One region of the Kitasatospora paranensis genome, then DNA from elsewhere that is predicted to be linked to it. Evidence: predicted binding sites of a transcription regulator. Region 1 holds the regulator's gene; the other holds the start of a gene.

Region 1 (3,404 bases):
GCTGCTCGACGCCGATGTGGTGCGATCGTGTTGATCGTCCAACGCACGCACCCGATGCGTCCACCGGCACGCGGTGTCATTTGGCTGCCTGGCATCGAGATGACAGACCGGAAGAGGCAGAAGCCGCAGATAGCGGCATGGACATATCACCGGTCACGGTGTGGCGCGTACGAAGCGGATGGCCGCCCTGAACGAGCGTTCTGGCGGGGCACGTGACACATCGGCACTCTATGGGTCATCATATGGTCGGATTGGATGCGGACATCGTCGCGGGGGTCGATGCTCGCAATGACTTTTTTGTCCTGAAAGGAGTGATGTCGTGCTGAAGGCTCGTCGTGTCGTCGTCTCTGCGCTCCTCCTGGGCATCGTGATGCTCTTTGGATCCGGCCCGGCGATCGCGGATGACTCCCACTGGCTCACTGCCAGTGCTGCGGTAAACCTCTCTCTGGATGACAGTCACTGGTAGGCGTCTCCGGGGAATCGAGCGGAAGGGTCGATGCATCCAGGTGCATCGGCCCTTCGGCATTCTGCGCCAATTTCCAGCCGAGCTGGAAAAGCGTCTCGACCTCGTACTCCTCCCGCAGTTCGGCAATGTGTCGGGCAAGAGTGCGCTCGCTCAGGCCCAGCCGGCGCGCAATCGTCCGGTGCCCGACCCCCTGGAGCATCAGCCGGATGATCTGGCGCCGCATGCTCGAAACCACCGCCCGGGGGATCTCGTGGACGCCGGTAAAGGGGATGGCGCGCTCCCACTGGCTGTCGAACACGCCCACGATGTAGCTGAGAACGGCCTCGTCGCGGATGAACGCCGCGCTGTCCCGGTTCTCCTCGCCGCCCACCGTGACCACCGCGACCTCGCGGTCCAGCACGATGAGCTTGTGGAACGCCTCGTCGAGGGTGCGCACCTGGCAGCCCTCCTGCGTCACCTCGCGGACGTATTCGATGGTGGGATTCGAGTACCGGGCGCTCGGCTGGTAAATGGTGCGGATCGTGCCGCCGCGTTGGACGAATTTCATGTCCCGGTCGATCGCGATTTTCAGCGCATCGACCCCGCGGCCCCCACCCGGCTGCGCGGTCAGCATTTCCTTCGTGCAGCCCTCGAGAAGGGTCGCCACGAGCTGGTTGATGTTTCCCCGGCCCTGGACGTATTCGATGGCCCCGCCTTTTTCGGGACCGGTGGTGTGGGCCTGGTACTCCGGGCCCAGATTGTGCAGTGCGGTGTTCAGTGCTATCGATCGCAGTAGCAGATCCGCTGCGCGTGCCTGAAGGTCACCGGAAAGGGATTCCGCCAGCTGGCGCGGGTCCTTGATGGCGAACGTTCCGGGCGGGCCCACCTCCGGGGTGAGCAGCCCGAGCGCCAGCAGCTCCTGGAGCGCGTCGCCGCCCGGGGCCGCCTCGGCGGCGTCGTCGGTGAGGTCGCGCGCGGTGTGGTCGGCCAGCCGGCCGCCGGTGCGCAGCGCGTGCAGGTAGAGCGCCCTGGCTCCGGGGGAGAGGGCGCTGCCCTCCCCGCCGGACTTCCGCTCACTGCTCATCTGCGGCTCCCTCGCCCCCGGACCGGCCCTCGACGGAGTCTCTCCGTCTTGGCGGAATCCTAGGGGCCGGATGCGACGATTCCGAGAGGCGTTCCGACTGTCGGTCGGGAGACCCCTCGGCGAGTAGCCTCTCACCGTCCCCCGTCCGCCGGCACCCCCGGACGGAGGGAGCCGATGGACGGCCCCGGGCCGGCGCCGTGGGGTCAGCGCCTGGGGCGCCAGACGACCAGCGCGCTGGACTGCTGCACCTGCTGGTACGGCACGAGGTCGCGTCGGTAGGAGGCGTGCACGGCGGCCTCGCGCTGCTGGAGGGCGGCGGCCGCGCCGTCGAGCGCGTCGGCCAGCTCGGCGACCCGGGACTGGAGGGCGGCGACCTGGTTCTCCAGCTCGATGATGCGCTTGATCCCGGCGAGGTTGATGCCCTCGTCCTGGGAGAGGCGCTGCACCTCGCGCAGCTGCTGGATGTCCCGCGAGGAGTAGCGGCGGCCGCGTCCGGCGGTGCGGTCGGGGCAGACCAGACCGAGCCGGTCGTACTGGCGCAGGGTCTGCGGGTGCAGCCCGGAGAGCTCGGCGGCGACCGAGATCACGTAGACCGGGGTGTCCTCGGTCAGCTGGTACGGGTTGGCGCGCGCGGCGGCCGGCCGGCGGGGGACACCGCCGGGGAGGCCTTCGCCCAGACCCGGGCCGATCGGGCTGTCGGGGGTCGTCATCTGGTCACGCTCCCTCCGCCGCCTGGAAGAGGGCGGCTCGCGGGTCGTCCGAGGCGGTGGCCTCGCGGTACTGCTCCAGTGCGCTCAGCGCGTCGCCGGTGACGTGCTTGGGAACGACGACCTCCACGGTGACCAGCAGGTCGCCGCGGGTGCCGTCCTTGCGGGTGGCGCCCTTGCCGCGGGCCCGTAGGGTCAGGCCGTTGGCGCTGCCGGGCGGCAGCTTGAGCTTCACCGAGGGGCCGTTGAGGGTGGGCACCTCGATGGTGCCGCCCAGCGCCGCTTCGGGGAAGGTGACCGGCACGGTCACCGTGAGGTTGTCGGCCTTGCGGCCGAAGACGGGGTGGTCGTCGACGTGCACCGAGACGTAGAGGTCGCCGGGCTGCCCGCCGCGCTCGCCCTGGGCGCCCTTGCCCTTGAGCCGGATCCGCTGGCCGTCCTGGACCCCGGCCGGGATCCGGACCTGCATGGTGCGGGCGGAGGAGGCGCGGCCGCTGCCGTGGCAGACGGTGCACGGGTCGTCGACGAGCATGCCGCGGCCCTTGCAGTCGCGGCACGGCTCGGAGAGCGCGAAGGCGCCCTGGCCGCGGCTGACGGTGCCGGCGCCGACGCAGGTCGGGCAGACCCGCGGCGTGGTGCCGGACTTGGCGCCGGTGCCGGCACAGGTGCGGCACGGGGCCTGGCTGGTCATCCGCAGCGGCACGGTCGCGCCGTCGACGGCCTCGACGAAGCTCAGCGTGACCTCGGTCTCGACGTCGGCGCCGCGGCGCGGCTGGGGCTGCCGGCCGCCGCGGTTGAACAGGCCGCCGAACACGTCGCCGAGGCCGCCGCTCCCCCGCCGGTCTGGCTGCCGGAGAACAGGTCGCCGAAGTCGAAGTTGTAGGCGCCCCCGTTGGGGCCGCCGGAACGGAAGCCCCCGGTCCCGAAGAGGCTGCGGGCCTCGTCGTACTCCTTGCGGCGCTTCTCGTCGGAGAGGACGTCGTACGCCTCGGAGATGTCCTTGAACCGCTCCTCGGCCTTGGCGTCACCCTTGTTGGCGTCCGGGTGGAACTCCCGGGCCAGCTTGCGGTAGGTCTTCTTGATCTCGGCCGCGGTGGCGTCCTTCGGCACGCCGAGGACCTTGTAGTAGTCCTTCTCCACGTAGTCCTTGGTGCTCATGGCTGCCGCC
Region 2 (3,404 bases), 1.1 Mb from region 1:
GCACCGCGCGCGGCTGTGCGGCCAGGCAGGCGAGCAGGTCGAACTCGGTCGGCGTGAGGTGGACGTCGCCCGAGCCGAGCCGCACCCGGCGCTGCACGTGGTCGATCTCCAGGTCGCCGAAGCGCAGCGAGCCGAGCGCCGGCGTTCTGGCCGCCTGCTGGGCGCGCTCCACGCGGCGCAGCAGCACGTTGACCCGGGCCGCCAGCTCGCGCATCGAGAACGGCTTGGTCATGTAGTCGTCCGCGCCGACGCCGAGGCCGACCAGCAGGTCCGTCTCGTCGTCGCGCGCGGTCAGCATGAGCACCGGCACCGGGCGCTGGGCCTGGATCCGGCGGCACACCTCCAGCCCGTCGAAGCCGGGCAGCATGATGTCGAGCACGACGAGGTCGGGCTGCCAGGTGTGGAAGCCGTCCACCGCGCCGGGCCCGTCGTGGGCCACGGCGACCTTGAAGCCCTCCGCGCCCAGCCGGGCGGCGATGGACTCGGCGATGGTGGGTTCGTCCTCCACCACCAGGACCCGTCGCTGTGTTCCGACCGGATTGCCGCCGCCGGTCTCCTGCTGAATTTCTGTCACGGTCACGCCACCGCCCCCAGGGCTGCGGGCCGGCCACCTGTGGGGGTGGCGGGCGCCGCGTCGTAGTCGTCTTGTTCCGTCGTGGGCTGTGCCCGGCCTGCTGTGCCGGCCGTGTGCCGTTCCGCCGTCGGCACGCCGTGCGGCGTGGATGCGCCGTGTCTGCCACGCACCCCGTCCGCACTCCTGGCAGGGTACGGACACCGTGCGCGTTCCGGCAGGTGGACGGGGCATTTCCGGCCCATGGCCGAATACCGTCCCGCTCCGGGACCGGGCACGGGGCGATACCTTACCGGGCGAAAAACGCACCTGTAACGGCCTGTATGTGCCTTGACCCGCGATTCGCCGCTTACCGCTGGACCGTTCGTCCGTGAACGGACGGCTGGTACGGACCAAGCGGCGCCGGACGTTCACCGAACCTCAGGCATTCTTCACAGCACTTACCCAGCGGACTCCCAGATGCGGAACGTATCGTGGGCACGACAAGGGCGAGCGGTGTCCTCCGCGGGTGCATCCCGCGCGCGGCCGTGCACGCCCTCGGTACGTTTGGCGGGGGGCGCACGGCGCGCGTTCCGGCGGACGGAGGACCGATGGCGGACACCGGCGCAGGCGTCCCGGGTCCGTACGCACGGGCTCGCGACCTGGTGGTGCGCGCCCTGCCCACCCCCGGCGCAACCCCTTCGCGCTCCTCTACCTCGCGCTGCTGCTCGGCACCACGCTCTTCGCGCACCTCGCCGACCCGCAGCTCGTCCGCCGGCTCCAGGCGCTCTCCAGCACCGACGTCCACAACCTGGCGCACCACCCGGTGCTGGCGCTGGTCACCAGCGGGTGCTGGGTCGCCGGGCCGCTCTGGACGCCGTACCTGTGGGCCGTCGCGGTCACCGTCGCGCCGCTGGAGCGCCGGGTCGGCGGCCGCCGCGCCGCCGGCGTCCTCGCCGCCGGGCACGTCGGGGCCACCCTGCTCTCCCAGGGCGTCGTCCTCGCGGCGGTGGCCCTCGGCGCCCAGGGCGACGACCTGCTCGACGCCCTGGACATCGGCGTCAGCTACGGCGTCCTCGCCAGCCTCGGCGCGCTGGCCGGCCTGCTGGCCCCCGCGGCCGGGCGCTCGCCCTGGCGGTCGCCGCCACCGTGGTCGGCAACCAGCTCCTCCAGGACCCGGACCTGGTCACCGGCGTCGGCCACCCGGTGGCACTGCTGATCGGCCTCGCCCTGTGGCGTCCGCTGCGCCGGGGCCCCCGCCCGCCCCGGCGTCCGCTGCGCCGCCCGGCCCGCCGCCGCAGCCGGCCGCAGGCCGCGCCGGCCCGGGTCTGACACCCGCCCCGACCTGCGGGTTCTCCCCGCCAGCCGGGCCGTGCCCGGCCGATCGCCCAGAGCGAACAGCCTCCGGGGAACATCCGCGCCTCGCCAATCCTTAGTCAGGTCAGCTCAACTTCGCTGACTGGGGAGAGATCATGGCATCGACGTCCGTTCCGCTCACCCTGCCCGTGCTGCCGCTCGACGACGAGGTGGTGCTCCCGGGCATGGTCGTCCCGCTCGACCTGTCCGACACCGAGGTCCGCGCCGCCGTCGAGGCCGCCCGGGCGGCGGCGTCGACGGCCAAGCCCCAGGTGCTGCTCGTCCCGCGGCTCGACGGCTCGTACGCCGCCGTCGGCACCCTCGCCACCGTCGAACAGGTCGGCCGGCTCGCCGACGGCGACCCCGCCGCCCTCGTCCGGGCCGTCCGCCGGGTGCGGATCGGCTCCGGGACGACCGGCCCCGGCGCCGCGCTCTGGGTCGAGACCACACCGTTCAAGGAGTCCGCCGAGGGCACCGCCGTGGCCGGCCGCGCCGCCGAGCTGGTCAAGGAGTACAAGTCGCTGTCCACCCAGTGGCTGCGCAAGCGCGGCGCCTGGCAGATCGTCGACCGGGTCGCCGCCATCGAGGACGTCGGCGACCTCGCCGACAACATCGGCTACGCCCCCTTCGCCACCGCCGAGCAGAAGCTCAAGGTGCTGCTGGAGGCCGACCGCCTGGCCCGCCTGGAGTACGCGCTCACCCTGCTGCGCGACCACCTCACGGAGGAGGAGGTCAACGACACCATCCGCAAGGACGTCGAGGAGGGCGTGGCCAAGCAGCAGAAGGAGTTCCTGCTCCGCCGCCAGCTGGAGGCCGTCCGCAAGGAGCTGGCCGAGCTCAACGGCGAGTCCGGCACCGAGGAGGACGACTACCGGGCCCGGGTCGAGGCCGCCGACCTGCCCGAGAAGGTCCGCGAGGCCGCCCTCAAGGAGGTCGACAAGCTGGAGCGCTCCTCCGACGCCTCCCCGGAGGGCTCGTGGATCCGCACCTGGCTGGACACCGTGCTGGAGCTGCCCTGGAGCGAGCGCTCCGAGGACGCCTACGACATCGCCGGCGCCCGTGCGGTGCTGGACGCCGACCACGCGGGCCTCACCGACGTGAAGGACCGCATCGTCGAGTACCTGGCCGTCCGCAAGCGCCGGGCCGACCGCGGCCTCGGGCTGGTCGGCGGCCGCCGCGGCGGCGCGGTGCTGGCCCTGGTGGGCCCGCCCGGCGTGGGCAAGACCTCGCTCGGCGAGTCCGTCGCCCGCGCGATGGGCCGCTCCTTCGTCCGGGTGGCGCTCGGCGGCGTCCGGGACGAGGCGGAGATCCGCGGCCACCGGCGCACCTACGTGGGCGCGCTGCCCGGCCGGATCGTCCGGGCGATCAAGGAGGCCGGCACGATGAACCCGGTCGTGCTGCTCGACGAGATCGACAAGGTCGGCTCGGACTACCGCGGCGACCCGGCCGCGGCCCTGCTGGAGGTCCTCGACCCGGCCCAGAACCACACCTTCCGCGA

What was found. The regulator HspR, encoded in region 1, represses chaperone genes until heat shock. The targets are predictions, from matches to a motif close to TTGAGNNNNNNNNNCTCAA.
Region 2: lon (endopeptidase La) is a predicted target of HspR. The motif match lies at 1,982-2,000, and genes of this name have one in related genera.

The regions. Positions count from the first base shown of each region.
Region 1 is NZ_BAABKV010000001.1:4,274,471-4,277,874, reverse strand. Features, by position in the region: gene ABEB13_RS20605 (helix-turn-helix domain-containing protein) at 417-1,529, opposite strand; gene ABEB13_RS20600 (heat shock protein transcriptional repressor HspR) at 1,733-2,239, opposite strand; partial or broken gene dnaJ (molecular chaperone DnaJ) at 2,244-3,394, opposite strand.
Region 2 is NZ_BAABKV010000001.1:5,330,191-5,333,594, forward strand. Features, by position in the region: gene ABEB13_RS25645 (response regulator transcription factor) at 1-574, opposite strand, end outside; gene ABEB13_RS25650 (rhomboid-like protein) at 1,080-1,769, shown strand; gene lon (endopeptidase La) at 2,023-3,404, shown strand, end outside.